One region of the Odoribacter sp. genome, then DNA from elsewhere that is predicted to be linked to it. Evidence: riboswitches for the same ligand, from Rfam matches in the RefSeq annotation. Region 1 holds a riboswitch; the other holds the start of a gene.
The links. Region 1 has a riboswitch for cobalamin ahead of AC5RDS_RS04390 (TonB-dependent receptor). Riboswitches for the same ligand answer to the same signal wherever they lie in the genome.

Region 1 (17,191 bases):
AAAATGCGGGGGAATATCCAGTATATTCTTCACAGACAGCAAATAATGGAGAATTAGGGAGAATCTCCACATTTGATTATGATGGAGAATATTTAACTTGGACCACTGATGGAGCCTACGCAGGTACTATATTCCACAGAAAAGGCAAATTTAGTATAACCAATGTTTGTGGTTTAATATCAATAAAAATAACAGATTTGTCAATCCGTTTCTTGTATTATTGGTTAAGTATAAAAGCAAAAGAACATGTATATAGTGGTATGGGAAATCCGAAACTGATGAGCAATCAGATGATTCCCATAGAAGTTCCTATACCACCTCTTAAAGTTCAAGAAGAAATTGTAAAAATTCTCGACCGCTTCGCGGAATATGCAGCGGAGCTGCAAGCGGAGCTGCAAGCGCGACAGGAACAATATGAATATTATAGAAATAAACTGCTGAGTTTCAGTGACATAAACAGAGAACACACAGACGTGACTTGGATGAAAATGAGTGAAATAGGCAGCTTTATAAGAGGCAAACGATTTGTAAGGACGGACATTGTTAATGATGGCGTTCCCTGCATTCATTACGGTGATATGTACACATATTACGGACTATATGCAACTCAAAGTAAAGGGTGGCTTAGAAATGAGCTTGCCTCAAAAATGAGGTATGCTCAAAAGAATGATGTAGTAATCGTTGCCGCAGGTGAAAATAAAGAAGACATTGGAATTGGTTTAGCTTGGCTTGGAGACGAACCTGCTGCGGTGCATGATGCCTGTTTCATATTTAGAAGTAATTTATATCCTCAATATGTTTCCCATTATTTGCGGTCAAATTATTATCACAGGCAAATTGTTAAGTATGTGTCTGAAGGAAAAATATGTTCTATATCGGCCAAAGGTTTAGGTAATGCTATTATTCCTATTCCTACATATGAAGAACAAGTAAGAATAGCAACATTACTTAATAATTTTGAGGCACTGGTTAGTGATCTTTCGCAAGGTTTACCTGCAGAAATAACCGCCGTGCAAGAACAATACGAATATTATAGAAACAAATTATTGTCGTTTCCAAGAAACGAGAAAATAAGTGCATAATATGGGACAGTCATTAAACGAAATAGCACAAAAACTTCGAGATACCGATAAGAAGGTCCAGCTAATCTATGCCTTTAACGGTGTCGGTAAAACACGTTTGTCTCGCGAATTCAAGGAACTGATTTCTCCAAAGAATCCGGATGATGAATTGGAGGATACGAAAATAAAAATTTTGTATTATAACGCTTTTACGGAAGATTTGTTCTATTGGGTTAATGACGATTCTAAAAAACTCAAAATACAGTCAAACGGTTTTACTGACTGGATTCTTAAGGAGCAAGGGCAGGAAAGAAACATTGTAACTCATTTCCAGCATTACACCAATGACAAACTGACACCACGTTTTAATGAGGAATATATAGCCAAAGACACAAATGGCAAAGATATAACTATCAAGGCTTATTCCGAAATTGTTTTCTCGGTAGAAAGCGGTGATGATGAGAAGAGAGAGAATATAAAAATATCAAAGGGAGAAGAGAGTTGCCTGATTTGGTGTGTTTTCTACAGTATGCTTAGGCAAATTGTAGAAATTCTGAATATATCGGAACCAGATGAACGAGAAACCGAGCAATTCAATGACCTGAAATATGTTTTTATTGATGACCCTGTAAGTTCATTGGATGAAAATCACCTGATAGAATTGGCAGTGAATATTGCAGAATTGATAAAGTCAAGTCAATCAGAGTTGAAGTTCATCATTACTACACATAATCCGTTGTTTTATAATGTGCTGTACAATGAATTTAATAATGCTGATAAACGTTATGGCTATAAACCTAAGCACTCCATAAAACGTAGGCTTGAGAAGAAGAATGACGGGACATATGTTCTCGTGGAACAAACGGCTGATTCGCCGTTCTCCTATCATCTATTTCTGTTGACAGAACTTGAAAAGGCTATAAAGTCGGGTGAAATCAAGAAATATCACTATAATTTTCTGCGTCAAATATTGGAGAAGACTTCCACTTTTCTTGGATATACGGGTTGGAAAGAACTCTTGCCTCATGATGCGCAAGAGGCATACTATAACCGTATCATAAATCTATGTAGTCATGGAAAACATTCAGGTGAAGAGACTTCGTTGATTGATGATAACGATAAAAGGGTTTTAATCTATTTAGTGGATAGCATTAGAACGATGTGTCATTTCAGAGACGAACAAACCAAAGACATAAATGAAGATGAAACAATATAATACCATAGCAGAATCAAACAATTTTATAGTCCTTGATGACTATACCAAGTATAATGAACTTCACGAACCGTCGGTTACATATCAATCGGAGGCAAGTCTTGAACGGGAGTTTATTCAAGATTTAGTAAGTCAAGGCTATGAATATCGTCCTGATATTTCGTCGTCCGAATCATTATTGGCCAATGCCCGAGTACGGATTCAAGAACTGAATGATATGGAGTTTTCTGATAAGGAATGGTTACGGTTTGTTGAAGAATATTTGGATAAGCCGGGAGATTCGTTGGTGGATAAAACCCGAAAGATTCACGATAATCATATCTATGATTTTGTTTTTGATGATGGGCATATAAAAAACATCTATATTGCAGACAAGCAAAATATAGCCCGAAACAAGGTAGAGGTAATCAATCAATTTGAACAGACCGGAACACAGGCTAATCGGTATGATGTGACGATATTGGTCAATGGTCTGCCATTGGTACAGGTCGAGTTGAAAAAACGTGGCGTCGCTATCCGCGAAGCATTCAATCAGGTACATAGATATTCCAAAGAGAGTTTTAATAACGAAAATTCGCTGTTCAAATTTATTCAGGTGTTTGTCATATCGAATGGTACGGATAGCCGTTATTTTGCCAATACGGTGGAGCGGAACAAGAACAGCTTTGACTTTACGATGAACTGGGCAAGGGCAAATAATGCACCGATAAAAGATTTAAAAGATTTTACAGAAACTTTTTTCCAGAAAAATACATTGCTGAATGTGATTTTTACCTATTCGGTGTTTGATGTAAACAATACCTTGCTAATAATGCGCCCCTATCAGATTGCAGCGACAGAACGGATGCTGTGGAAAATAAAGAGTGCATATCAGGTAAAGAAATGGGCTACAACAGAAGGTGGCGGATATGTGTGGCACACAACAGGCTCAGGAAAAACGCTTACCAGTTTCAAGGCTGCACGATTGGCGACACAATTGGATTTTGTTGACAAAGTATTCTTCGTTGTTGACCGTAAGGATTTGGACTATCAGACAATGAAGGAGTACCAGCGGTTTTCGCCCGACAGTGTGAACGGATCGGAAAGTACGGCAGGATTGAAACGGAATATCGAAAAAGACGACAACAAGATTATCGTCACCACTATTCAGAAGTTGAATAATCTGATGAAGAGTGAGGATAATTTGCCGGTTTATCAAAAGCAGGTTGTTTTCATTTTCGATGAATGTCATCGCTCCCAATTCGGCGAGGCGCAAAAGCAGTTGAAGAAAAAATTCAAAAAGTATTATCAGTTCGGATTTACCGGTACGCCCATATTTCCGGATAATGCTCTTGGAGCGGAAACCACGGCAAGTGTGTTTGGCAGAGAATTACATTCATACGTGATAACTGATGCTATCCGCGATGAAAAAGTTCTGAAATTCAAGGTCGATTATAATGATGTACGTCCTCGGTTTAAGGCTATTGAGACAGAGGTTGACGAGCAGAAATTAAGCGCTGCTGAAAATAAACAAGCATTACTTCATCCTGCCCGTATCAATGAGATTTCACAATATATTCTACAGAATTTTAAGATTAAGACACATCGTAATCAAGGAGACAAAAAAGGTTTCAATGCCATGTTTGCCGTTAGCAGTGTCGATGCTGCCAAATGCTATTATGATGAATTGAATCGATTGCAGAAAGACTCTGAAAGACCTCTTAAGATAGCAACGATATTTTCTTTTGCGGCAAACGAAGAACAAAGTGCAAAAGGCGATATTCCGGACGAGAATTTTGAACCTTCTGCAATGGATGTCAGTGCCAAAGAGTTCTTAGCAAAAGCCATTGATGATTACAATGCCATGTTTGGCACTAATTATAGTGTTGACAGCAAAGAGTTTCAAAATTATTACAGAGACCTTGCTAAGAGAGTGAAAAACAAAGAAGTAGATTTGGTGATTGTAGTGGGTATGTTTCTGACAGGATTTGATGCTCCTACGATGAATACATTGTTTGTAGACAAGAACCTGCGTTTTCACGGGTTGATACAGGCGTTTTCACGCACAAACCGGATTTACGATTCAACCAAGACTTTTGGCAATATAGTAACTTTCAGAGATCTTGAACAGCATACCATTGATGCTATAACTTTATTCGGGGATAAGAATACTGCAAATTTTGTCCTGGAAAAGAGTTATAGGGAGTATTTGGAGGGCTTTAAAGACTTCGCTTCAGGAGAGGCTAAGAAAGGTTATGTTGAAATTGTAAAGGAGTTGGATGACAGATTCCCTGATGTAGATAAGATTGTTACAGAACAAGAGAAAAAAGACTTTGTCAAACTATTTGGAGAATACCTGCGTGTAGAAAATATTTTGCAAAATTATGATGAATTTACCGCACTTAAAGCATTCCAAACATTAGATGTCAACAAGTCGGAAGCAATTGAGACATTTAAGGACGAGTATTTTGTTTCGGATGAAGATATTGCCGAGATGCAAAAAATGGAGATTCCATCAGATAGAATGATCCAAGATTACAAATCGACATATAACGACATAAGGGATTGGTTGAGAAGAGAAAAAGATGGAAAACAGCCTGAAAACTCGAAATTAAATTGGGATGACATAGTTTTTGAGGTTGATTTGCTCAAATCGCAAGAAATAGATTTGGATTATATTCTTGAATTGATATTTGAGAAGAAGAAAAAGAAGATGGATAAATCTTCATTGACAGAGGAAATCCGTAGAGTTATCAGGTCAAGTGTAGAAAACAGAGCCAAAGAGGGTCTGATTGTTGATTTTATCAACAACACAAATTTGGATGTTTTTACAGATAGAACGGATGTGATAAAGGCATTCTATGAATATGCACAAGCCGAATTGAAAAAAGAGGCTACCGCTTTGATTGCAGGTGAAAATCTGAATGAGAAAGAAGCCAAACATTATATCGAACTCTCTTTGAAACGTAAATTTGCAAGTGAAAACGGGACAGACTTTAATAACATATTGCCTAAAATGAGTCCTCTAAATCCGCAATATTTAACGAAGAAGCAGACGGTTTTTCAAAAAATTGTTGCCTTTATCGAGAAGTTCAAAGGTGTAGGGGAACAATTATAAGTTATTGATTAGTATATATATATTATGGATACATTATTTAAAATAACTGCGGTTCTTGGTGCATTAGCCTGGATGCCACAAATTATTAAATGGATTGTGAGTTGGCTTAGGAAACCCAAACTTAATATTATTTGCGATAATGAAGCCCAAGTTGGTTATATCGCATTTGGCTCCGTTCTAAATGTGAATTTATCATTCATTTCAAAGCATAAATCTTCCTTGGTAGAGAATATGGAGTTAATAATCAAGGATAATAATAATTCTACGTATAATCTTAATTGGGCTTGGTATGGAGAAACCTATTATGAGCTAAAAGCACCATTTGCATCTGCAACGATGGGTAAACAGCAGAAAGCTATAGCTTTTGTTTCATATAGGGATGCGTTGGTTGAAAAACTTGTAGGATTCCAATCGGTATATTTTAGAGAGAAGAAAAAAGAGTTGATCAATAAAATTAATCAGCTGATTGAAAATCAAAAATATACAGGAAATATAAATGTGGATACTATAAAACAATCAAGTGAATACATCGATTTAATGCGATTGTGTGATGACTCTATAATATGGAAGAAAGGAAGTTATACGGCATCATGCAAAGTTTATATAGCAGGCAATAAGTCTCCATTTATCTATAATTTTAAGTTTTCACTAACTGAAACAGATATTAGTAACTTAAAGAGCAACATTAAATTAGCGAAACTTATTATTGAGAAGTCTTATTTCCCTGATGAGAATAAAATTGAGGACAATTGGTTATGGGCAAGTCCTACAATAGAAAAGTTATAAGTATATATACTGAATTTACCGCATTTATGAGACGAATTAAAATATTCATAAGCAGTGTACAGAGTGAGTTCTCGAAAGAGCGAGCTATGCTTTGTCATTATATCCGAACAGATGTATTGTTGGGGAAATTTTTTGAACCTTTCATTTTTGAGGAGGTTCCAGCGAATGAGTATCCGATAAGTCATGTATATTTGAATGAGGTGAAACTATGTGATATATACTTGGGCTTGTATGGTAATTTGTACGGATATGAAGATGCAGAGGGTGTTTCACCGACAGAACGAGAATACGATTTAGCTGCGGAATTACATAAGAGCCGTTTAATCTATATCAAGAGCATTAATGAAGACGATAGGCATCCAAAAGAGACTGCTCTGATAAAGAAAGTGGAGCGTGATATTGTTCGCAAGACATTCGTGGATTTAGAAGGATTACGTACATCTGTATATGCATCATTGATTCGTTATCTTGAGGAAAAAGAATATATAAGATGGCGACCGTTCGATGCCTCATACGACAATGGAGCTACACTTGATGATTTGGATGAGGATAAAATACGTAGTTTTCTTCAAGTTGCCCGTTCAAAACGAAATTTTCCACTTTCGGTAGATACTCCCATAAAAGAGTTGCTTACTCATTTGGATTTGATTGATGAAAACGATAGGATTGCCAATGCTGCAATTCTGCTTTTCGGCAAGAAACCTCAGAAATATTTCATACCTTCAGAAGTTAAATGCGTTCAGTTTTATGGTAATGTGGTGAGAAAGCCTATGCCAGCATATCAGATTTATCGTGGAGATGTATTTGAATTGGTGGATCAATCAACGAGTTTTGTAATGAGTCGTGTGAATAATTGGGTGGGTACTCGTGATGAAGGAGAAACAGCATCTGTTCCAACTCATCCTGAATTGCCTATTGATGCAGTTAAAGAAGCGATTGTCAATGCCATTTGTCATAGAGATTATACGAGTAATGCAAGTGTTCAGGTGATGCTATTCCGGAATAGGCTGGAGATTTGGAATCCAGGACAACTACCGTATGGACTCACGGTGCAGAAACTTCAAGGACCTCATAAGTCTCTGCCGACTAATCCATTGATAGCCGATCCGATGTATTGGAAGGGGTATATCGAGAAGGTTGGTACTGGTACAGAAGATATTATTGAGAAATGTCGCGATTATGGGTTGAAGACACCGGAGTTTTACCAGGAGGAAGATTTCAGAGTAGTCATTTGGAGGACAGAAGAGCAAAGCGATCCAAAGCGATCCAAAGATGATCCAAAGATGATCCAAAGTGATCCAAAAGAAGTCGAAGACCTTATTGGACTGATAAAGAATAATCCTTCTATATCAAGGGCAGAACTTGCAAGAAGGCTTGATTTAAGTGAACGGCAAGTTCGTAAGATAATGGGGCAATTACGAGCAGATGAAAGGCTGACTAGAAAGGGAGGTAAAATAGGAGAATGGATAATAACTGATAAATAAGATAAAATAGCCAATCTCTTTGCCCTTTATATCAAAATACAATTTAAGGGACATTGTCTCGGATATGTGAATGGAACTACCGTACTTCACCTTAATAAAAAAGCATTGCCCGAATTTGAAATCAGAATACCCTCCGAATATGAGGCAAGAACGATGAACGACACCTTTGCCATTTTGAGCAAATGGCAAAGGTGTTACAAGAAAATGACAGGCCTATTTGCCTTCGTGACACACTTCTTCCGAAACTAATGTCGGGCAAGCTGAAAATCAAAGAGATAGAAGCTAAACTAGATGGTCAAACCAACTGCTAAATTCTCATTTATCTTTTTTTCCGCCTCCAGATTACCACTAAAACCAATAGTATCCCAACGATCAGCATCCCGGTAAATACAGGTTTCAGACCGATTAAGGTATTCCGGTTTTCTTGCGCCGGCTGATAAGAAGCCTCTTTTTTCAACACCACCGCATTCTGCCTATGTTCGGTTTGCACTTCCCGGGTCCTGTCCAATTGTTCCTGATATACTTCACGACCATTTTCAGGTATATGAGAAATTACAAATTTCTGCAATTTCTGATTATCGCATACAAATCCGGAACAGGCCGGTCCATGCTCACTGATAAACCGGACATGCAAGCCGGATATTTCCTTCAATTGCTCCTCCGTTGCTTTCCAGTATCCTTTCCGTGCTGTTTCTAACATCACTGCTGTAATCTCCTGCAACGCTGCCGGATTTTCCGCTTCAAAAAAACGGTGTATCCCCAGATTGAACTCATCTTTTACATACACTTGATAGATACGATCCCAAATATCGTTTCCTATCACCGAAGGCTTCATCACATTCCATCCGAAAGTATTCCGGATCGTTTCACCAAAAAGAGCGGCCGACGAAGCTCCTCCTTTCATTTTTTCACGAATATACTCAGGATTAAAAAGAGTAGTACGTCCTTCTACCCCTATCGCCTCTTTCAGGTCCTGCACGCGCATGTGGTTCCTGTTCCGGTAGTCACTCAAATAAGTTTCCGGATCCTTACCCGTAACCTGCCTTATCGTAAGATTCAGACCACCCATAAACTCATAAACATGATCCAAACTCAAAGCTCCCCATGTATTACTCTGACGGGGTTGAACGACCACATCCGCATCATGTAGAGCCGCTTCAAAAACCTCTTTACCATACTTACCCCAGGCTTTACCGTCACTGTACATCATCCCCATATTCGAAAGATAACGGGCAGCAATCTCGGATTCCTTTTCCCAGGCATCCCCTTTTTCCACCAATCCCGTGATTCCCGTTCCATAACCGGCTCCACCGAAAACACGTACTGTCGACAGTTCACGGGCTTCTTTCGGAGAGAAACCTTTTTCCAACAAAATTCTTTCTGATTCTACCGTTCCTTCCGACACATAATTCCCGCAAGTGTCATTTTCCGACTGAGCCACCATTTTCACAGCCTTAGTCAATAATTCCAAACGGGAAGCAGCCACATCACGTAATTGTCCGGAGGTCTGAACCACAACGTCTATCCTCGGCCGACCCAGTTCAGCCGATGGAATCAAACGCAGATCTGTCACACGATTCATTCCGTCACGAACAGGGGCAACCCCCAACATATACAAAGCCTGAGCCAAAGTCGCTCCCTCAGTTTCGATAAACTCCCCCGCCCAAAAAGTGTAACTGACTTTACGCGGATATTCACCATGCTTACGATAATACCGGTCGAGCGTGGACTTGGCCAACGCCTTCCCTTCGTCCCAGGCCCTCACACCGGGTGTTGCTTCGGCATTAATACCGAAGAGATTACGCCCGGTCGGCAGTGTATTCGGATTACGCACAGCATCCCCTCCCGGCGACGGAGCTATAAATCCACCGTTCAACGCATTCAACAACGAACGCATTTCCCGTTCCGGAGACTCACGCAATTCCTGTACATACTGTTGTATATTTTCAGCTGTCCGCTCAATCTCCCCAACCGCCTGTGCAAATTCTTTTTCTTCCGCCGGAACTTCCGGCATCTCCGCTTTTTTCCCTTCCGCTTCCGCCTTTTTCCGGGCTTCAATCCTTTTTTTCACCCAATCCGGCATCTTACCGACTTTCGGAATTCCGGCCGGCATTTTCATTCCTCCCTCACTTTTTTTCACGCCTTCGGAAATATTATTACCTGCTTCCGAAGCCATCGCCATCATCTCACTCATCGACAATTGCCGCGGACTTACAGCCATTTCCGTCGCTTTCGCCCGCATCACATCTTCCATATTCACCCCCAACTCCCCGAGCGACAAATTGCTGCCAGTCCGTAGTGCCTTTCTCACCAACTGACGGGAATCTGACAAATAGTATCTGGATATAAACACATTATCATTATATTGTTCCGGTGTAATTTTCCCTTTCTGCCGGTCAAGCCGGGCCAGACTATAGGCCAGTGGCTCGGCACTCATGGCAACGACAGTCTCCTCCATTTCTTTCCCGGCATACACTTGCCCCATTGTATAAAGCTTGCCCGTCATCTTTTCATTGGCAATTTCTTCGGCAAAACTCTCTACCTGCCGAATTTCCTGCTCTGTACTCGGTATAGTAATCACACTATCCAGCTGCAAATCATGATGTAATCCCAATGCAACCACCTTCTGCTTAATCTGCAATGCCACCTCCTGTCGTTGCGCTTCCGAAGTCCGGTCGTAACGAGAAATCAAGTCGAAAAGTTCTTCATACTGTCCGCGTGTACGGCTCTCCATAAACGGAGGTGTCAGATAAGACACCAGTGAAGCATACGTCCTTCGCCTGGCTACGATCCCTTCACCCACATTTGCAATGGTATAATAATAAAAATGCGGTAAAGTTCCTACCATCCGGTCTGACCAGTCCTCCCGCGACAGAGCGGCCTGCTTACCCGGCGTAAATTCCAGGCTACCATGCGTTCCGAAATGGATTAAGGCATCCGCTTTAAATCCGTTCTGAATCCAAAGGTAAGGAGCCATATAAGCATGAGGTGGTGCCACCTTTGCACCATGTACAATCTTAAACTCATCATCCCCGGATGCCGCAGGTGGCTGTGGCATTAAAACCACATTTCCAAAATGCAGACAAGCAAATGCCAAAGCCGGTTCACCATCTTGTTCCCCAACCATATAACTACCGGGAGCCTCTCCATAACGCTCCACCACCTCCGCATATTTTTCCGGAGTCAACACCTTTTGCGCCCACGCTTCATAATCCGATTTTTTTATCCACTCAGGATGTCCCGTCGCCATAAACTCCGCAATCCGTCCCTTCGCATAACTACCGAAAACACTACCTTCCCGTTGGAGCATCGCCTCGAATTCCTTTTCCGTTTCCGGAATACCCTCTACTGTATAACCTTCCGCTTTCAACCGTTTCAGCAATTCATACAACGAAGGTGCCACTTCCAACCCTGCTGCTGTCAGAGCACTCTGTCCCGGTCCCTTCAGATAAACAACAGCAATACGTTTATCCCGGTTTGGCATCCGCTGTAATTTCACCTGCCGGCAAATTGCTTCTACCAAATCATCTACCCGGTCATCCACCGGCACAAACTGATAATATCCGTTTTCATCGGCATCCTGAACCGACAATACCTCCGGACGCCCTCCTCCGTCAATTTCCGGCAGCACGACACTAGCCGAAAGATAACTACCTGTCAACCCACGCGGATCAGCTTCCCACTCCTGCCGTTTTTGCAGCAAAGTCAATGGACAAAACAAAGGGATATTCCGCTCCTCAAGCCACTTCACTGCCCGATCGCCTCCCAAACGTCCCATCGGCAAATAAATCACGGCATCCGGTGATACTTCTTTCAACATTTCCAACCGTTTCCGCGCCGCATGAATCGGATAAACGTTCATTCCGGCACGCTCCAAACGGCGAATCAAGGTATCTACATTTGCCCGGTTACCGCTCAAAGGTGAAGTCATCCCGGAAACAAGAGCTACGGAAGGCGCTCCTTCCTTGTAAAAACCATGCTCGCGACAATAGCTCTTGTACCCGTTCAAGTCCGTGAAAAAATTTTCCTCACCCAAATGCCAGTAATAATCAGAAGGCAAATGCACCGGTCTGTCTACTGCCGGCGCAAACCACTTCCGCCGGTCCAATGCCGTCCGGCAGAAACCCAGTAAATTCTTATAATTCGTTTTATTTCCATTCCCGTAATAATCACCGATCAACTCCTGCTGTAAACTATCTACATGATGGTTTGCAATAACTCCCGATGGAAAAATCAGTGTATAAACCGCCGTTCCCTTAGCTCCCGCCGCCTCAATATCCGCCGCCTGATCACCATTCAGCCGCAACCCCGGTCCGAAAAACAAAGCTACATCATAGCGGCCTATTTTTGCGGCCTCCTCTACTGTCAGCACATCCACCCGTACCCACCGGCTTTCGTTCGCCAACGCAATACTCGATGCCTGATAAGCGGGGAAATTAACCAGAGCCACCCGTGTCGGCGAAACATAGCGGATATAAACCGCCCACAAACAACACAATACGACAACCCCGGCAACCACCCGCCGCACCGTTCTACGATGCTTATATATCCCTGACTTTAAACTCATAACACACTACATTTATAAATTAAGAGTATCCCCGATAAATCATCTCTACCGGGGACTAATCATACTACTATCTAATAACCACTTTAACGTGCAGGATAAACAAATTCAAAAATAATCTGACTACTTCCGTAAGAACGCATAATCAGTTTTGCTTTCGTTGTTCCGTCGGCACACAGGATACCGAATACATTGTTATTGTACTCATATCCCCCTCCCATACCTGCTACATAAAACCACGTTCCTTCCACCTCATGGCATACAAAAGCCGGATTGATGGCTGTTTCTATCTCTTTCTGCGAAGACATCGGACTATTCTGTATGGTAGCTGTTTTATCCTTCTCATACCCGCTGGTCGGCAGATTGGGCACATCGTCGAACTCCGTCTTATTCATGTCCAAGGCTCCGCCATTACCTTTGCAACCTTCCCCGCTGTTCGTCCGGATATAATTCCGGTCAAAAGCGATATCCCACTCCAAACTTTCAGCAGCTTCCTCGTCTGTCATATCAACAAGCTCTCCCTTAGCAAAAGAATAATAATGCCACCGGTGGCCGCCCATATAATTGCTTACCACCGTATCTTTCGTCACGCCTGCCGGAGCGGGCTCTTCCGGTTGTTCCGGCTCTTTCGGCTGTTCGATATCGGCATCCTGCTCTCCGTCATAAATATAACGGAAAGTTATATGTCCGCTGTTTCCCATTTGATCTTTGTAGGTATCGAAAATCACCTTAGCACAATTTTGTCCGTCTGCCGACCGGAAAATGAAAACATGATGGTTATAATACCAGACGCCTTCCATATATTTATACCATGCCCAACTATTAGATCCCTCACACTCTATCTCCGGATTATAAGAATCCTTACCATTCTTTCCCATCGTAGTCATAATACTCAAAGAATCGTCTACTGTAAAAGCTGCATTTTTGTCAACAGTAACAGCATCAAAACCGGTTTCTTCGGAATCGATACATCCTCCTTTACCTTTACCTGAAGTCCCGCTGTTCGTTTTCACATAATAACGGTTGAAAGCGACATCCCAATCCAAACTTTCATTAGGTTTTGCCGGAGTTTCTATAAAATTTCCTTTCTTAAAAGAGAAATATTTCCATCCACTTGCATAATCATTGGAAAAAAAAGTACGGGTTCTTTCCCCCTCAGTCGTTTCGCCGCCCGGTAATGTTTTTTTCTTATCATCATCGCAAGCGACAGCAGCCAACGCCAATACAACGCAGGCCCACTTCATCAAATTCAGTCTTAAATTCATGCTCTTCATTTTATTGATTAATTAGAAAACTATTTATCAAAAACGTAATATCAACGAACCGAAAAACCGCCGTCCCGGGTCGTAAATAATACTCGTATCGACGAAATCGAACAGATTATCGACACCACCGGTCACCGACAGACGCATATATTTCCATGTCCAGGGTGTATATTGCGCCGTCAGTTTCCACATCGTATAACCCGGTTTGGTCCGGGTGGTAATCACCTCCACTTCCTGCCCGGAATCATCTGTTTCTGTCCGTCTGCTCTTGGAGATTCGCTTCGAATCCCAGCGTCCGGACAAGGTTACAGCCCCTTCGTGTTTTAACAATTTACCATGCAGCGAAGCACTCCAATTCATCGCATGTTTCGAGTTACCGGACAATTGCAATCCAGTCTCCTTATTCAAAGCATCACAGAAAGCATAGGATGTCCGTAAAAGCAATGCCGATACCGGATAATACGTTGCTGTAGCCTCCGCCCCCCGGATACGTACCCCCTTGACATTTTCATAACGAAGCTCTGTCCCCAATTCTCCCGGCTTCGGATCCTCTATATCCACATTATAACTATTGATCTTATTGTCCACCGTATTTTGATACAACTCAGCCGTCAACATCAACCGTCCCTGCCAGGTATATTCACCGGAAACCGAAAAATAATCGGAATGTTCCGCTTTCAGATCGGGATTCCCGATATTATGCGACACGCTTCCCATATTAAAATCCGAATACAACTCTGTCAGGCCCGGAGTCTTGAATCCCCGGCTGTATCCTGCCCGGATCTTGAAATTACCCGGAGAATACATCAGATTTATTTTCGGTGTAAAGGCACTCCCGAATTCGGAATTGTGTGTATAACGGAATCCGCCAATCACCTCCAGCCGATCGGTAATCATCCAGTCGGCTTGCGCAAACAGATTGGCATCGTCCATATCCCGGATCGTTTTTTCTTTACCATACTGCATTTTATTATAGTTTTTCGTCCCGTTCCATTCGAACCCCTTAACGATCACCAAATTGTCCCAAGGCTTAAATTCATCCACCAAACGGACGGTCTGCTCGTGTGACCAGGCGTTCGTGCTATCCGGAAGGTAGAGAAAATCATATACTGTCTTACGTGTATAAAAATCTCCTGCATAAGTACCGTACAATTTATAGCGGTCATTAAAAGCATGTTCGGCGTTCACCTGTAGTGTTTTGGTCAGACTACGGTAATGTGTCGGCGCAGTACTTTCCCAGGGATTTTCCACTTCACCCCAATACAACGAACCTTTCACCGTGATGCGGGAATACTGGTTATTCCAACCCAATTTCTCTTCGATGGTCATATGGTGAGAAGGATTTTCTGTAAAAGATTCCGGAGTTTCCGGTGTCAGGTCATATCCATCCGAAGAAGTACGATTGAAAAGTGTCTGAGCGTAAAATCCTTTGTATTTCATCCCCACTCCGGCATCTAATTGCAAATCGTTGTACTTTCCATAACGCACCTTCGCCCAGCCTTCCAGCGGACGTTTCGGTATATCCGTGATGATATTGATAACCATCCCCATCGCGCTCGATCCATACAAGGCCGAAGCAGCTCCCTTCAATACCTCGATTTTTTTGATATTGGCAGTCGTCAACCGGTCGAAATCGATCGGTCCGCCCGGTGTCGTCGACAAACGTTCTCCGTCTACCAGGATCAAAATATAACTGTTTTCCAACCCCTGTACCTGAATATTATTTCCACGAGGATCGGTATTAAAACGCAAACCGGGAATATTATACTCCAACACATCGATCATACTCTCGAAATCGTTCCGTTGCAATACTTCCGATGGCACAATCCGTGTCATTACCGGCGTTTCAGCCACCGTTTTTTCCGTTCGCGTACCCGTTACCGTCACCTCATCCAGGTTCAGCAGGCTTTTCTTCAGCCGAACGACCAGATTCCCGGTGACATCCGATTCCAATACCAGTGTCTTCGTCTCGTATCCCACAGAACGCACTGTTAATTCAGCAGGCTGATTCACAGGCACTTCTACCTTGAAATAACCCTTCATGTCACACACCGTTCCCCAGCCCAAACCAGTTACACTAATCGTCGCCAGCGGAATCCCATCACCGGTATTTTCATCAACCACCTGTCCGGACACCTTTGTCATCCGAACCGCACTCTCCGGGATCTCCGGTGCTACGGACTGCTGTCCGGATAGCGGAATCCCCCACAGCATAAGCACACCGCCTATGACCCACAAAAACTTTTTCATGTCTATATTTTGTTGAATAAACACGACACCCATCAAGCAACGGGCATTTACTCTACCTCTTGATTTGTATCCGTCATTGTTAATAAAAACAATAGCTGTTTATGTTCTTCATTCATTGTTCTTGATCCACGAAAACAATAAAGATTGTCCGATTCCGGCAGGTTTTCTGACTTTCTCCGTCTACCTCGCCTTCCCGGACAATCTCCAGTGGCATAAGGTGAGTAGATATTTCCAACAATATGGAAAGAGATTACAGCAACGGGCATTGTTCCGGATTTTCACCGGATTCCCTCACATTTCATACAGAAAATATGAAATTCACCAAAATCGATGTGAAGATATAATATTTTACAATGAATTTCTTGAAAAATAAGTTAAAATTTTTATTCCGGTATATAGATAATTTCTCCATTTTCTAATTCGTAAGCAATCCCTATTTTCTTTCCCTTCTTTCCAACTTCTCCCTCACTGTCAGATGGTTTATACCGATTTATTTTTTCCCCTTCTTTGGTAATGATCTCCATATTTTCTTTTCCCGGATTTTTTACAATTGTAAAATCATCCTTCGAAAAGATCTCTGTCATATTAAACTTGGTGACCAAAGCCACCATCAGCGCTACAGCAAATACCATAGCGACATCGAACAGATTAGACAGCATCCCTACAGGATCATGTTCCTCCCGATGATTAAAATGCCGGCGACTCATCGGATCTCCTCCTTTCCTGCCTGTTCCTCAAGCCTTCCGGCCAATCCCGCCAAAAAATCCAGATTCAACAGATCCCGGTCGATCCACCGTTGTTTCACTTGTAACAAAATATAACCTATCCCACCCGAAAATAATCCGATAACAGTAGTTGCAAAAGCAACCTGCATATTATAAGCCATCGATGCCACATCCCCGGTGGAAAGTCCCACCAAGGCCGGTCCCATAGGGATTAAAGTACCCATCAATCCCAGAATCGGACCAAATTTCGTCAGATTTTTTGCCATATTCAAACGGGCACTTTCCTGTATTTCATATCCGCCGATCAGACGATCCCGGTGAATGGAAGTCATCCCGTCAGCCAACAACTTCCGGGCGGTAAAGACAAAAGGAGTCGGTTGCATTTTCCCCAAATCCGTCCGAAATCCATACACCTCCTCTTCAGCCATATTTTCCAACTTTTCATTCAAATCCCGTTCTGTTTTTTTACGTTCGAGATATTCCCCGTAAACTCCCCCTAAAAGAAACAAAGCCCGGATAAAAAAATATAACAAACCTACAATGACAGGTACCAACAAACCGTTAGAGATCCAAAACAATACATTCGAAATATTTTCCATGATTTAAAGATTTATATTCTGAATTTCATTTTTTACACTTCCGCCATTTCCACAGGATAAAACCTCCGAAAATCAAAAATAACATTACTCCGGCAACTTCAAGCGTCTGCCTCCAATCCGCCGTCCGGATGGCAGGAACCACTTGTA
Region 2 (15,330 bases), on a different contig from region 1:
TTTTGCCCGGATAAACGAGATGGCTTTGAACTCAAGACCGGAAGGAATGACCATTACAATGCACGTTTGCCGGGGTAATTATCATTCTGCCTGGGCATCGTGGGGGGGGTATGAGCCGGTTGCCGAAACCTTATTCGACCTCCCGGTGGATGCTTTTTTTCTCGAATTCGACGACGAGCGTTCGGGAGGTTTTGAACCCTTACGCTTCATACAGAACCAAACTGTAGTCTTGGGATTGATTACAACCAAAAATGCTGCCCTTGAGGATAAACAGAAAGTGAAAAACCGCATTGCGGAAGCCAGCCAGTATGTTCCCCTGGAACGGCTTTGTCTGAGTCCCCAGTGTGGCTTTGCTTCTACCGAAGAGGGAAACAAACTTACCGAAAAGCAACAGTGGAACAAAATCCGGTTAATGTTAAAAATTGCACATTCCGTATGGAAAAATAAATAACGATTTATATGGATTTTTCAACATCAAAAACAGAAAATTTATTCTTGCAAATGATCCGGGAATTTGCAGAAAAAGAAGTGAAACCGTTGGCAGCAGCTGTCGACGAGGAAGAACGTTTTCCGGAAGAAACGGTAAAGAAAATGGCTGCTTTGGGAATGATGGGCATCCCATTCCCCAAAGAGTATGGCGGGGCAGGTGGCAACAACCAACTCTATTCGATGGCTGTCGAAGAATTGTCACGGGTATGTGCTACTACAGGGGTTATTGTTTCTGCACACACTTCTTTGTGCGCTTCTCCGATTTATGAGTTCGGCAATGAAGAACAACGCCGTAAATATTTGCCCCGCTTGTGTTCCGGCGAATGGATCGGAGCTTTCGGACTGACCGAACCGAATGCAGGCACGGACGCTTCGGCACAGCAAACGATGGCTGTGAAGGAAGGGGAGCATTATGTGCTCAACGGCTCCAAAATTTTTATTACCAATGCTGCTTATGCACACGTTTACATTGTCATGGCCATGACCGATAAGGCACAGGGGACGCGGGGGATTTCGGCCTTTATCGTAGAACGTGATTTTCCGGGATTCTCTATCGGTAAAAAAGAGAAAAAAATGGGCATCCGGGGATCCGCAACCTGTGAGTTGATTTTTGAAAATTGTATCGTCCCGAAAGAAAATCTGTTGGGAAAAGTGGGGGAAGGCTTCAGGATTGCAATGAAAACACTCGACGGCGGACGTATGGGAATCGCTTCACAGGCCTTGGGTATTGCTCAGGGGGCTATGGATGAAACGGTGAAGTATGTAAAAGAACGGAAACAATTCGGACGGTCCATCGGACAGTTTCAGAATACTCAATTCCAATTGGCCGATTTGCAGACCAGGATTCAGGCTGCCCGTCTGCTGGTGCGTAAAGCAGCTTGGAAAAAGGATATGAAACAACCTTATTCTGCTGACTCTGCACAGGCTAAATTGTTTGCAGCCGAAACAGCGATGGAGGTGACGACCAAAGCAGTACAATTCCATGGAGGCTACGGTTATACCCGTGAATATCCGGTGGAACGAATGATGCGGGACGCCAAGATTACAGAAATCTATGAAGGAACGTCTGAAGTACAACGGATGGTGATTGCAGCTGCATTACTCAAATAAGAGTGGAGAAAAGATAATCGATAAATGAAAAAATGATAAACGTATGAAAATAGTAGTATGTATCAAACAGGTGCCGGATACAACAGAGATCAAATTGGACCCCGCTACGGGGACGATGATCCGGGATGGGGTGCCCAGCATTATGAATCCCGACGATAAAGGGGGACTGGAAATGGCTTTACAATTAAAAGATAAATATGGGGCGGAAGTCACGGTAATAACCATGGGGCCTCCTCAGGCCGATGATATTTTGCGTGAGGCTTTTGCTATGGGAGCTGACCGTGCTATTCATTTGAACGACCGGAAATTTGCCGGTGCCGATACTCTCGCTACGTCGAATGCGATTGCCGGCGCTTTGCGCGTGTTGGATTTTGACCTGGTAATCACCGGCCGGCAAGCCATCGACGGGGATACCGCTCAGGTAGGACCACAGATTGCCGAACATTTGGATTTACCTCAGGTGACTTATGTTGAAAACCTGGAATTTGACGGGAGCAGGACATTTACGATCCGGAAGTCCACAGAAGACGGTTTTCAGCTGGTACAGGTAGATGCGCCTTGCGTGGTGACGGTGCTGGCAACGGCTAATAAAGCCCGTTATATGTCGGTCCGGGGAATTGTGGAGGCTTATAACAAAGAAGTTGAAGTGTGGGGCTTTGAACATATCAGTGTAGAAGAAGAAAAACTAGGCTTGAAAGGATCGCCCACCCGCGTATGGAAATCATTTACCAAAGGAGCAAAAGCAGCCGGAAAGGTGTTTGAAGTGGAACCTGCCGAAGCTGCCGATATAATCGTAGAGAAATTGAAAGAAAAATTTATAATCTGATGAACAGGTAGCAACGGATTGCAGACCACAGACTGTGGTAAACCTTAAGTTTTTATACCTTGAACATATACTTTTTTTCCGGCCATTGGCTGAGGTCTGCTTCCGTTTACCGTTCATTGTTAATTTGAATACAATGGATAAATCCCAATATAAAGACGTCTGCGTGTTTGTAGAACAACGCGAAGGTATCATACAAAAAGTGGCATTGGAACTGCTGGGTAAAGCCCGGGAACTTGCCGATACCTTGAATGAGAAAGTGATCGCCTTATTGCTCGGTTATGATATGAAAGACCAGGCTCAGGAGCTGATTGCTTATGGTGCCGACATTGTCGTGTGTGTGGACGAACGTGAATTGGCAGAGTACAATACCGAGCCTTATGCACAAGCTGTCAGCCAATTTATCCGTGAACGTCATCCGGCCATCGTATTGATCGGAGCCACGACTATCGGCCGCGATCTGGGCCCCCGATTATCTGCCCGGCTGACTACCGGCCTCACGGCCGACTGTACAGGCCTGGACATTTCGCCCGAAAATGATTTGCTGATGACCCGTCCGGCTTTCGGTGGTAACCTGATGGCTACGATCATTTGTAAAGAACATCGTCCGCAAATGTCTACTGTCCGGCCGGGAGTGATGCGTACAAAACCCAAAGATCCGGCACGGCGGGGGACGATTGAAAATATGAAAGTCAGTTTCGACCCGTCGAAATTCAGAGTTAAAATTCTGAAAACGGTGAAAGAACAGAAAACCCGGATCGACATAACGGAAGCTAAAGTGCTGGTGTCAGGTGGGCGTGGTGTCGGCAGTACGGCTGGTTTTGTCATGCTGGGTCGTTTAGCGGAAACATTGAATGCCGAAGTATCTTCATCGCGGGCAATGGTCGATGCCGGGGTTATGCCCCACGAACGCCAAGTGGGGCAAACCGGAAAGACGGTCCGGCCGGATCTGTATTTTGCCCTGGGGATTTCAGGGGCTATTCAGCACCTTGCCGGTATGGAAGAATCAGAATACATCATTGCTATCAATAAAGACAAATATGCTCCGATCTTCAATGCAGCAGATTTGGGGATTGTTGGAGATGTACATAAAATTGTCCCCATATTGACAGAAAAACTCCGGAAGTAAAAATCGGAAATGAACCGGGTGTTTGTTCAATTATACTCTTTCCTTTTCTATTGGTGACGGTAGCAAGAGGAAAGAGTATTTAAGAGTAAATCAATATCTTGGCACTGATAAATCAAATTGATTGCATCTTAAATGTCAAAGCTCGTATTTTTGAAATAATCGGCTGGTAAAGATTGTCCCAGTATATTTTTACGCCTTATATTAAAAATGATTTAAAAAATTACTTAAAATAAACTTTCATCTCTCTTTTTTTGTACTTTTACCGTCGATTTTGGTGCTGCTCGTTATTTTCGTAACGGAGCGGTGAAAAGGGAATCAGGTGTGAATCCTGAACAGACCCGCTGCTGTAAGCTTTTTAAAGTCTTTGGACATTACTCACGCCACTGTTTTACATGAACGGGAAGGACGTCCGGAGATAAAGCAAGTCAGAAGACCTGCCAAGATCAGAAACTTGGTGTTCTCTGGGATTAGAATGCCGGTTGTACTGATTTTTAATTGGAATTATTCTATTGGATGTCGATGGAAAAACGTTCGATTAAATTAGTCGAAATTTCATAAAGTTTACAAAGTGATGCCCCTTACAGGACGTTTGTTAATTGACTATTGACAAATACCAGTTTACTGTAAAACAACATACTTTAGGAAATATTTACATCATATTGATTATCAATCATTCAACATTCAATTTCCCTACTCATTTCCCTTTTTTTCAGCTGTTTTTTGATGGAAGTAAAGCTTCCAATCATTGTCAATTGTTAATTGTCATCGGTCAATTATTCCTCTTGTGGAAATCCACAAAAAAATCGAAGATTTAAACGTCACACTTTTAGGACTGGATACTGAAAAATTAGGGGCTTTGGAAAAAATCGGAGGGAAGCTGTCATTGAACTGTACGGCAGAATATTTGAAGTTGCCTGCCGGTTTGAAAAATTTGAAGGTGTTTGTAGTATCGAAAGGTATAGAACGCCTGGATATCCAGGGAATAGAAATCGAGGAATTGCGATTCAGCGGTACCGGATTGGAAAATACGACGGTGATCGGTGACGATATTTTTAAAGGTAAAATCAGTTTGGATAACCTTTCGGGATATTTCCCGAAATTAGAAGGTTTCCGGGAAGTGGGAAAACTGAATATCGGTTATCTTGGCCTGAACGGAGGGAGCATTGAAATCGGTAATATCCGTAAAATTAACGGGGATTTCTCTTACTGGGCCAATTCCAATGTAAAGGCCGTCGAATTTCCTGCACTGGAAGAAGTAACCGGTAATTTTGAATTATATTCCAATATCAAGGAATACCATTTCCCCGAATTGAAGTCTATCGGAGGGAAGGCAATCATAAGTATCGACTATTATGATGAAAAGACTTTTCCGAATCTGGCGACGGTCGGGGAGGATATGATGTTTCAGACCGGATATGACTATTATGGATCGAGGGGACCGGCCGTGGTCTTGTATCCGGCTTTGAAGCAGGTTGGGGGGACATTGGAACTGCGCCCGATCGGACCAACTCCCTGGGGAGATAATGAGAATACCGGTTATTTGAATCAAACTCTGGAAAATCTGGATTTCTTGTCCAGCTTGGAAAAAGTGGGGGGAATCCGGATTCATGATCATGGGAAACTAGCTTCTTACGAGGCAATTAAAAAGGCCATCCTGACCTGTCCCGAAGAGAAATGGAGTGTGGAAAATAATTTGTACAATCCGACTTACAAGCAATTGGTAGAAGACCAGCAATGGATAAAACCTGCTATTCAGGAGTAACAGATGAAGCCTGTTTTTCAACTGTGAGATTAATCAGCTGAAAAAGTTGTAAATGTAAAAAATGATAAACCTATGAAGATAAATAATTTAATATATATTGTGTTGCTTGGCATTATTGTTTCGCTGACGAGTTGCGAGGACGATGACAGCCTGTTTTCCGGAAATGAAAACTACATCACCTCATTCCGACTGGTTCAGCAGGGAGATTCCTATGCCGGGATAATTAAGGGAGATAGTCTGATTTTGAGTATCCCTGAAAATCTTTCTCTTGAGGGGGCGATAATGGAGATTTTGTGTAGTGAAAATGCCCGGATATCTCCGGATCCTGGTGAAGTTGAGGATTGGGGAAAGTTACAAAATTTTACAGTAACTGCTTACAATAATACTCAGCGTGTTTACAAGTATATAGTACGGAGAACCTTGACGGGTAGCGAAGGAGATGTTCGTCTGACTTCGGTTGAAGATTTGGAAGCCTTTGCTGCTCAGGGGATCAATAAAGTCAATGGAAATTTGGTTATCGGTAAAGAAGAAGGAACTGTGAAGGAAGACTCCCTTACTTCTTTGGCAGCTTTGGCCTCACTAAAAGAGGTTGTCGGAACGGTGACCATAAATCCGACTTATGCCGGAACTTCATTTGCCGGTTTGGAAAATTTGGAACAGGTTGGAGGATTGGTGATGGGACGTGTAATACAGAATGCAACCATTGGACTTCGGTGGATACGGGAGATTGAATTGCCAAATTTGAAAAAAGTAGCTTCAGAATTGACTTTCAGAGCTGATACCGTTGAAACGTTGAGTTTGCCTGCATTGGAAAAGGTAGGAAGAAATTTGTCGATTCAGATTAAAGATGTGAAAGATATAGATTTTTCGGCCTTATCGGTTATCGGAGAAAATTTATCCATGAAAGTGAACGGTGTCTTGAATGCTCCGGAAAAGTTGAGCTTTCCGAAATTAAGTTTGATTGGAAATCAATTAGCATTGAGTAATGTTTATAGGGTGAAAGAGTTAGCTTTCCCGGAATTAAAATCGGCGACTGCTATTAAATTGGAGCAGATGAATGCTGTTGAAACTTTGAACTTCACCCAATTGGAGCAAGTCGCCGATTATTTTGAATTGTGGTGGACGCATCAAGTAAAAGAAATGAATTTTCCTTCAGTAAAATCACTCGGTGGATTTAAAATTTATTACATTCAAAATTTGGAAAAAGTCAGTTTGGAGTCTTTGACAGAAGTCGGTCTGCGAGGATTCTGTATCGATGCATCTGATAAGATACAAGAGTTGAATTTGCCTGCATTGACGCGAGTGAAAGGTGATTTTGTTTTAACCAGAATGGCAATAACAGAGGTAAGCTCATTGAGAGCATTGAAGGAAGTGGATGGAAAATTTGATTTCTCCTCGATGAGTGCATTGACGGTTTTCGACGGTTTTCCGAATCTGACAACAGTCGGTGGTAATTTCACCCTGTCCGGTTTGGCAGTCAGCGAATTAAAGGGATTCGATGCCCTGACCTCTATCGGTGGTTCGATGAGTCTGAGTAATTTGAATGAGGTTACTTCGATTGACGCTTTCCCCGTATTGAAATCCATCGGATCACAATGTTCGCTCATTGGACTGAAAAAATTGCAGGATATTTCTTTGCTGGCCCAGTTCAAGGGAATGCATTTGAACAATTGTATTTTAAACAATTTGGATGCCTTGACTTCCTTGGATCTGACCGGCCTTGAAGTAGATGCCCTGCAGATTACCGGAAAAAATGCTTTGACGTTAAAGGGCAGTAAAACCTTGAATACGAATCTGACCATTAACGGGATTCCCGGAATTTCTTTTTCAGGAATCGAAGAGGTGCAGAATGTATCGGTAAGTAATATGCCTGCAACTATTACCGGACGGGTAGAATACAACTTCCCCGGATTAAAGAAAATAGGGACTTTGTCGGTGAGTCAGGCATATGGTGCCAGCCTGGGTGTGCTTCGTTTTCCTGATTTGACAGAGATTAGCGGAAAATTGACCCTTTCCGAAGGATTCGGACAAAAAGTACAGCCGACGGAATTTCCGGTTTTAAGGATAGTGAATAACATGACCTATACCGGAGTCTGTGATGCCCTTCGTTTTCCGGCCTTGGAGGAGGTGACGGGTGAATTGAATATCAAAACCAGCTATGTGAATGGATCTTTAGTGAGCATGTTACAGGAAATCTATACTCCCGTTTTGAAAAAAGTCGGGATATTGGTGCTGACTACTTACAGTAAAAATCAGGATAGTTGGTGTAATAATGTCCTGACTAATCTGGATTGTTTTAGAGCCCTGGAAAATGTCGGAGTGATCAATATCGAGTACCAGTTAGGCCTGGTATCTTTTAAAGGATTGGAAAAAGCAATCGGGGGATTGACGGATGATACTTCTTGGGTTGTCGGGCATAATGCTTATAATCCGACTTTCGAACAGGCTAAAAACGGAGAATTGGAACGAAATTGAGGGAAATACTTTACATCGGACGGCTCCCTGCAGCTTTTAGTTGGCAGGGGGTTTTTCGTATTTTGTAAGGAAAGGCATTTTTTGTACTTTTACGCTTCAATGGAAACAAAGGGATACCTTCAGGTTTATACCGGAAACGGTAAAGGTAAGACAACGGCTGCATTCGGTTTGGCGGTACGTGCTTTATGTGCTGGTAAACGGGTGTTTATCGGGCAGTTTGTCAAAAGCATGAAATATAACGAAACCCGGCTGGAAGCCTGTTTCCCCGGGCGGTTGGCGGTCCGGCAGTTTGGAAGAGGATGTTTCCTTGATCACCGGCCCGAAGACGAAGACGTACGCCTTGTCCAGGAAGGACTCCGGGAATGTGCGGCAATACTGGCTTCGGGTGAATGGGACCTGGTCATCCTGGACGAACTGACTATAGCTGTGTATTTTGGTTTGCTCTCCGATAAAGAAATACTGGAAGTCATCGGGCTGCGTGACACAGGGACAGAGGTGGTGATTACCGGGCGTTATGCTTCCGAAGCTTTGCTGGCTTTGGCTGACCTCGTGACAGAAATGCGTGAAGTGAAACATTATTATACCCGGGGAGTATTGTCCCGGGATGGATTTGATCATTGAGATATGGATAGATTGATGCGGTTTTGGTTGCTGGGGCTGTTGTTGGCTCTTGGTGTAGGTTGTAAAAGTAGGCATTCGGCTTCTGCAGGAGATGCTTTGTCCGCGCTCCGGATGGAATATGCCGGGCGGATTCGGATAGATTCGAGTGAACATTATATATTGGTGCGGGTACAAAACCCTTGGGATACGGCCCGGATTTTACATACCTATGTTTTGGTCGGCCGGGAAACTGAATTGCCGGAAGGATTGCCTGAAGGGACCTTGGTCCGGACGCCGGTGGAAAAAGCATTGGTATATTCTTCGGTACATTGCGGGCTTCTGTCCGAACTGGGGGCAATCGATCGGATTGGTGGAATATGTGATCTGCAATATATCGAAATACCTGAAATACAAAATCGTTGTGCTTCCGGGCGAATGGTCGACGCCGGAAATACTATGAATCCGGATATTGAAAAAATAATCGACTTTCATCCTGATGCTATCCTGCTCTCCCCTTTTGAAAATAGTGGAGGTTATGGCCGGATTGAAAAATTAGGGATACCGATTATCGAATGTGCCGATTATATGGAGACCTCTCCTTTGGGGCGGTCTGAATGGATGCGTTTTTTCGGTTTGCTTTTCGGGAAACGGCGGCAGGCTGATTCGTTATTCACTGCTGTCCGTGCGGATTATTTACAGCTGTGTGATTTGGTCAAGTCTGTAAATCAGCGGCCGACGGTGATATCTGAATTGAAAAGCGGTTCCGCCTGGTATGTACCCGGAGGAAAAAGCACGACCGGACGGTTGTATCAGGATGCCGGGGCTACTTATATGTGGGCGGAGGACGAACATAGCGGTTCGATTCCTTTGTCTTTTGAAACGGTATTTGACCGAGGGCAGGATGCCGATTTTTGGTTATTCAAATACAACCGGCAACAAGATAAAACCCTGACCGAATTAAAGTCCGACTACGCTTCATATGCCGGTTTCCGGGCCTTTCAAACCGGGCAGGTGTATGGATGTAATTCGGGACAGGTACCTTTTTATACAGAGACCCCTTTTCATCCCGAACGGCTGTTGGAAGATCTGATCCGGATTTTTCACCCGGGAGTGTTACCGGCAGGAGAGTGCCGTTATTTTAAAAGATTGGAAAAATGAAATCTTTACCATCCGGATGGAAATATAGTATCGGTTTGATCGTATCGATCCTTCTGTTGTTCGCGGCGAACTTATGGGTAGGCTCGGTACGTATTCCTGCAGGCGCAGTATGGGATATTTTGTGCGGACATGCCGTAGAACGGGAGAGCTGGCGGTTCATTTTGCTGGAATCGCGTATTCCGCAAGGGATAACTGCTTTGCTGTGTGGAGCAGCCTTGGCTGTCTCGGGGTTGATGTTGCAAACCGTTTTCAGTAATCCGCTGGCAGGACCTTCGATATTGGGGATCAATACCGGGGCCAGCCTGGGCGTGGCCTTGGTGATGTTGCTCGGTGGAGGAAGTATTACTGCCGGGGTTTTCAGTATATCCGGTTTTCTGGCGGTATTGGCCGGAGCTTTTGCCGGGGCTATGATCGTCATGGGAATCTTGCTGTTCTTTTCTGCTTTTACAAAGAATAATTTGATGCTACTTATTATTGGGATCATGATCGGATACATCACCTCCTCGGTGATTTCATTATTGAATTTTTTCTCTACGGCCGAAGGAGTACATTCTTATATGATCTGGGGATTGGGAAATTTCAGCGGAGTGTCTTCCGGGCAATTGCCTGTATTTATCGTTTCGATTACCGCCGGTTTGGTTTTATCGGTCATGTTGATCAAACCTTTGAATGCCTTATTGTTGGGAAACCGGTATGCTGAAAATCTGGGTGTGAATGTGCGGCTTACCCGCAATCTGTTATTGATTGCGACCGGTATGCTGACGGCAATAACAACCGCCTTTTGCGGGCCTATCGCTTTTATCGGATTGGCCGTGCCGCATATTGCCCGCTTGATGCTGGGTACTTCGAACCACAATTCCCTGATGCCTGTGACCTTATTGCTGGGAGGGGCGGTAGCCCTGTTGTGTAATCTGATCAGTGTATTACCCGGCGAAACGGGGATTTTGCCATTGAACGCCATCACTCCCGTTTTGGGTGCTCCCGTCATTATCTATATTCTGGTCAAACAGCGTAAAATTCAATATTTCAATTGACTATGGAGACTTTACCTGTAATTGCAGCCCGTCAATTGGCTATCGGCTACTCTCATGGTAAGAACGGTTCTACAGTGGTACACCGGGATCTGTCTTTCGATTTGTGGGCGGGAGAGTTGACTTGTCTGTTAGGTCCTAACGGGGCAGGCAAATCTACTCTGTTGCGTACTCTTTCGGCTTTTCAATTGCCTTTGGAAGGTGAATTATGGCTTGAAGGACGTCCGCTGAGGGATTATTCCGAACGGGAAAAATCGCGCAAGATCGGCGTCGTACTGACCGATAAGACACAGGCCGGCGGATTGACCGTATATGAACTGGTAAGCTTGGGGCGTCAGCCCCATACCGGATTCTGGGGCCGTTTGAACCGGGAAGATCATAAGCTCGTCGAAGAGGCTCTTACGGCAGTGGGAATATCCCATAAAGCTGCAAATTACGTGGCCGAATTGTCGGACGGGGAACGGCAGAAAGTGATGATCGCCAAAGCATTGGTGCAGGAATGTCCGTTGATTTTGCTCGATGAACCCACAGCTTTCCTGGATGTGGTAAGCCGTATCGAGATCATGACTTTATTGCATACCATTGCCCGCGAACAACATAAGACCATTCTGCTGTCTACCCACGATATCGACCAGGCACTGATCCAGGCCGACCGGCTGTGGTTGCTCGCGCCCGGAAAAGGATTGCAGTGTGGCGTTACGGAGGATATAGTCTTTAACGATGGACTGGACTGTTTGTTCGATCACCGGAAAATATGTTTTGACCGGGGACGTGGGGGCTATTTCCCCATCGTACAGGATTATCAGGAAGTCGTCGTCAGGACGGACGATCCCTGCCTTTGGCATTGGTGTGTCAATGCTCTGAATCGTTTTGGCTATTCCGGTCTGCCCGGAAATGCCGATAGAAAAAATTTACCCGTATTGACGGTTACTTCCCCGCATGAAATGAGTTGGGAAAAAAATGGAATGTCTACTATACTGACTTCTTTCGAGGACTTGACCGGATTATTGAAAAAATGACCGGGAAGGTTTTTGAATAAAAAGAAAACGGTGCGCATCAGTTTTTACCTGTTGGCACCGTTTTAACTTTTTATTTATTTGCTTCTGCAGCTTTGATCAATCGGGGGATGGGGGATACATTGACCATGGACGTGTAATCGATGGGAGAAAGTGTCCATACATCCCAGGAGAGATTTTCAAGTTGGCGATTGTCGACAAATGTCTGAGAATATTCAAAGTCGGCAGCTGTCGGCACCTGATTGCCCGAACCGAGCCAGTAGGTGGTATAGGCATCGTTCGATCCCATCCAATAATCGGCTGCATCTAACGGTTTCAATTCGTCAGAATCGTATTCGGAGAGTTCGTAGAGCCCGTTTGTAAAATCAGCTTGTGTCAGATGTAAAGTAGAACTTTTCAGTTCGATTTTACCGTCGTTATTACCGTCATAACCGAATCCTTTGATATAATTTCCTGATAAGGCGACATAAAGGCGGGGATCGTTCTTGGCAATAGCTTTGAGCATATCGATTCCTGTAAAAGTTTCCGTTTTATTCCAACGATATCCCCAGGCAATGAAAAAAACTTCCTGGTCTGCTGGTTCTTGCAGATGCTCCCCTGTAACCCATTGAATGGCAAAGACCGAGGTGTTTTCTCCGTTACCGGTCCAATTTTTCAGATCGGAGATCGCGAACCGATTACCGTTGACCTTCAGAAATAAGGTGTCGGAATCCTTGCCGTCTTGATTGGTTGCGGTCAGGATAATTTCAAAACTACCGGGGTCCTGAGAGGTGAAACGATAGATTGAGTCTGTGGAAACCGTTTTTTTGTTCAGTTGCCACTGGAAAGTGGTCTGTAACGGATTGTTCAGAATCGCTTTTAACTCGATCGTTTCACCCGGTAAACAGGTGGTTTGCCCACTCGGATTTCCGATAGAAACCTGAGGCGGAGTAGGAAGATACGGATCTTTTTTGTTGTCGTCACTACAGGAGGTCGATAGACCTGTAAGCAGACTCCAGAATAGAAATAAAGAATAGTATTTTTTCATTTACAAAATTCTTTTATTGAAAATTATAAGTAAAGAATGTTCCGGCTGGATAATTGGTATGATTCTTATAATTGGCGCTCAATTTCGGTTCGGTTTCGCTGAAATCGAATACACTGATGTGGTTGATCAGACGGTCGTTACCCCACCCTTTGATTGTATTCAGATAGACTTCGCCTGTAACCGGATTGACGGCTATGGTATTGTAAACACTAGTTGTTGTCACGATGTTTGCCGCATCGACCATCAGATCCGTCTGGTTTTTACTAAAAATGTGACGATAGATTTTGGTACCTGTGCCGTTCATGTACAAAGTATCTCCTTGTGCTGTAATACACGGAGTAGAAGTGTATGAGGCCGACTGAGTGCTAATGGCATCTCCCGGTAAAGTATTGGTTTTGATAATAGTATAATTTTGGGCATCGACCTTAGAGATTTCCCCGGCCGAAGTGGATACCCACAAGTTACCGTCCGACGATTTGACGACTCCTCTGACCGGATCATTGAATTCTATCGATTTGGAGATTTTGTTTTTTCCTTTTTCGATCACAAGGACGTTATTTCCTGCTGCAGCGAATATTTTCCCTTCCGTTACAGCCATGGTATTCTTATTAGCCCTTTCAGCTCCCTCGATGAGAAAGAGTTCGCCGCTGGATGGGTGGAATACCTTAATTCCTTCGTTGTCGCGCAGATAGATATCGTCGTCTCCCAGTACGGCAACATGAGTCGGACTGCTTACTTTATCTTCCAGTTCGGTCTTATAGCCGGCTTCTTTTTTCAGGGTTTCTGCATTGGCAACGATAAGATAACCGTCGTCTCCGCTTTTTTGTGAAATGATATACAGTTTGTTGTTGGCGATAAATAAGTCTTGGGAAAGAAGGCTCAGCATGCTGCCGTTTGCCTTGTAATAGGCACTGTCCGTGAGAATACCTTTCGGGCTGATGAATATCAATGTAGAAGGATCGGCCTGGTAACCTTCATTTAAAACAAAAGTACCGTATTTGTATTTACCGTACACTTCGATGGATGTTGTGGCAGAAGTCACTCCATCGGCATTGGTCGCGGTTAATTTAACATCGTAGGTCCCCAATTCGTTCATTTTGAAAGTAAATACTGTATCCTTAGAGACTTCATTTCCTTTGACGGACCAGCTCAGTGTGGTTGGCAGCGGACTTTCTACTTTCGCTTTCAGTACGATAGAGTCTTCCTGAGGCATTGCGAACACTCCGTTTACACTCTCGATAGATACTTCGGGAGGAACCGGATATTTGTCGTCATCGTCACATGATGCGAATATTCCTGCTAACAGGAGGCAAACTAAAAGCGTAAAATTAATTTTTTTCATGGTTTCTATTTATTTAAAGGATTTATATGATTCAATTAAAATTCGAATAAAAGCGAGAACAAGCAATTACGCAAAGGCATGGGATAATATTGGGTCGACTCATAGTAGGTATCGAACAGGTTATCTATCCGCATCTGAGGGGTTAGGCTTGTCCCATTCCGGAAGGAGTAGCGGTAACCGAGCAAGAGGTTATGTACGGAATAGGGATCCGTGGCATATGATTCGTCGGTAGTAATGAAACGCCGGCCGGTGTAGGTCATCTGCCAGACGAAAAAAGCATCTTTATAATCGATATTCCAGCGCAGATTCCACTTGAATCGCGGTACATATGGAATTTGCCGCATATAGGCGTTGTCGTCTACGTGTTGTTTCTTGCGGGTCCGGGATTGTGACCAGCTGTAATTACCCGAAAGAGAAGATACGAGTTCCCCGTAGTGGAAAGTGGTTTTTCCATAAAGTTCCACGCCATAGGAACGTACGTTTCGTTTGTTTTGCGGAGTCCACACCCATTGGTTTCCGTCTTTGGGGAGCCAAAGGATCCAGTTGTCGATGTTCATTAGATAACCGGAAACTTCGGCATCGAATAAGAGATGTTTGTTTATACTCTTCCGGTAAGAAATAGAAGCATCGTAAGAATACCCCTCTTCCGGCTTTACATCCGGATTACCGCCGGGGCGCCAATATAGGTCGTTCATACTGGGGAAACGATAATTATAAGCAGTACTTCCTTTCAATTTTAATTCTTTTTTCAATAGATTGAATACTATTCCTGCCGACCAGGTGGATACATTCCGATTGTCGTTATGTTCGAACATATATTGTCCGTTGATCATCATCCACCGGATAGGCGTCCACAAAGCGGAAGTTTGCCAGGAGAGTATGTTACGGTGGTGGCTGAAAGGGGATTCCACCTGAGGAATATCAAAATCGATACCGTCGAGCGTATATTTCGATGAGTCGATGTCTATGTAGCTACTCACCCGGATCAGGTCGTGAGAATAGGTTAACGTCGTGTTGAGAATAAGCTTATCGGTCGGGGAGTACGTATAATCGGCCACGACCTGTGCCGTGTTAGAGCGGTTTTTGTTTCCCTTGGGATCGAATAAACCTCCGTCATACCGGATATCGTAAGTTTGGCAGAAATACAGCCAGGCAGCCTTTACATGTAATTCATGGATACCCCGGCTGAAATCCAGTCCGGCATATCCCCGGAAATTATTTTCCTCCTGATCCTCCTGGGAGCGGTTGACTACACCGAGCGGTTGGGGGAGGTTACGGTGATTTTTCTGATACCAGGCGACAGCTGTCAGGCGGGTGTAGGGAGATACTCTGAAATAGCCTTCCTGCATAATTCCGAATTGAGAGTAA

Region 2: linked by a shared signal. The riboswitch ahead of AC5RDS_RS10385 (hypothetical protein) and the one ahead of AC5RDS_RS04390 (TonB-dependent receptor) in region 1 are both predicted to bind cobalamin.

What each region holds. Positions count from the first base shown of each region.
Region 1 is NZ_CFKYFN010000036.1:7,800-24,990, reverse strand. It holds gene AC5RDS_RS04425 (restriction endonuclease subunit S) at 1-1,082, shown strand, start outside; gene AC5RDS_RS04420 (AAA family ATPase) at 1,084-2,277, shown strand; gene AC5RDS_RS04415 (type I restriction endonuclease subunit R) at 2,264-5,371, shown strand; gene AC5RDS_RS04410 (hypothetical protein) at 5,396-6,157, shown strand; gene AC5RDS_RS04405 (DUF4062 domain-containing protein) at 6,184-7,641, shown strand; gene AC5RDS_RS04400 (cobaltochelatase subunit CobN) at 7,961-12,208, opposite strand; gene AC5RDS_RS04395 (HmuY family protein) at 12,292-13,470, opposite strand; gene AC5RDS_RS04390 (TonB-dependent receptor) at 13,507-15,720, opposite strand; cobalamin riboswitch at 15,860-16,061, opposite strand; gene AC5RDS_RS04385 (DUF2149 domain-containing protein) at 16,104-16,427, opposite strand; gene AC5RDS_RS04380 (MotA/TolQ/ExbB proton channel family protein) at 16,424-17,044, opposite strand; gene hmuT (HmuT family protein) at 17,070-17,191, opposite strand, start outside.
Region 2 is NZ_CFKYFN010000078.1:42,226-57,555, forward strand. It holds gene AC5RDS_RS10365 (5-methyltetrahydropteroyltriglutamate--homocysteine S-methyltransferase) at 1-451, shown strand, start outside; gene AC5RDS_RS10370 (acyl-CoA dehydrogenase) at 460-1,599, shown strand; gene AC5RDS_RS10375 (electron transfer flavoprotein subunit beta/FixA family protein) at 1,643-2,425, shown strand; gene AC5RDS_RS10380 (electron transfer flavoprotein subunit alpha/FixB family protein) at 2,559-3,551, shown strand; cobalamin riboswitch at 3,807-4,007, shown strand; gene AC5RDS_RS10385 (hypothetical protein) at 4,336-5,313, shown strand; gene AC5RDS_RS10390 (DUF5018 domain-containing protein) at 5,386-7,788, shown strand; gene AC5RDS_RS10395 (cob(I)yrinic acid a,c-diamide adenosyltransferase) at 7,888-8,409, shown strand; gene AC5RDS_RS10400 (ABC transporter substrate-binding protein) at 8,413-9,546, shown strand; gene AC5RDS_RS10405 (FecCD family ABC transporter permease) at 9,543-10,580, shown strand; gene AC5RDS_RS10410 (ABC transporter ATP-binding protein) at 10,583-11,596, shown strand; gene AC5RDS_RS10415 (PKD-like domain-containing protein) at 11,667-12,620, opposite strand; gene AC5RDS_RS10420 (DUF5074 domain-containing protein) at 12,634-13,962, opposite strand; gene AC5RDS_RS10425 (TonB-dependent receptor plug domain-containing protein) at 13,998-15,330, opposite strand, start outside.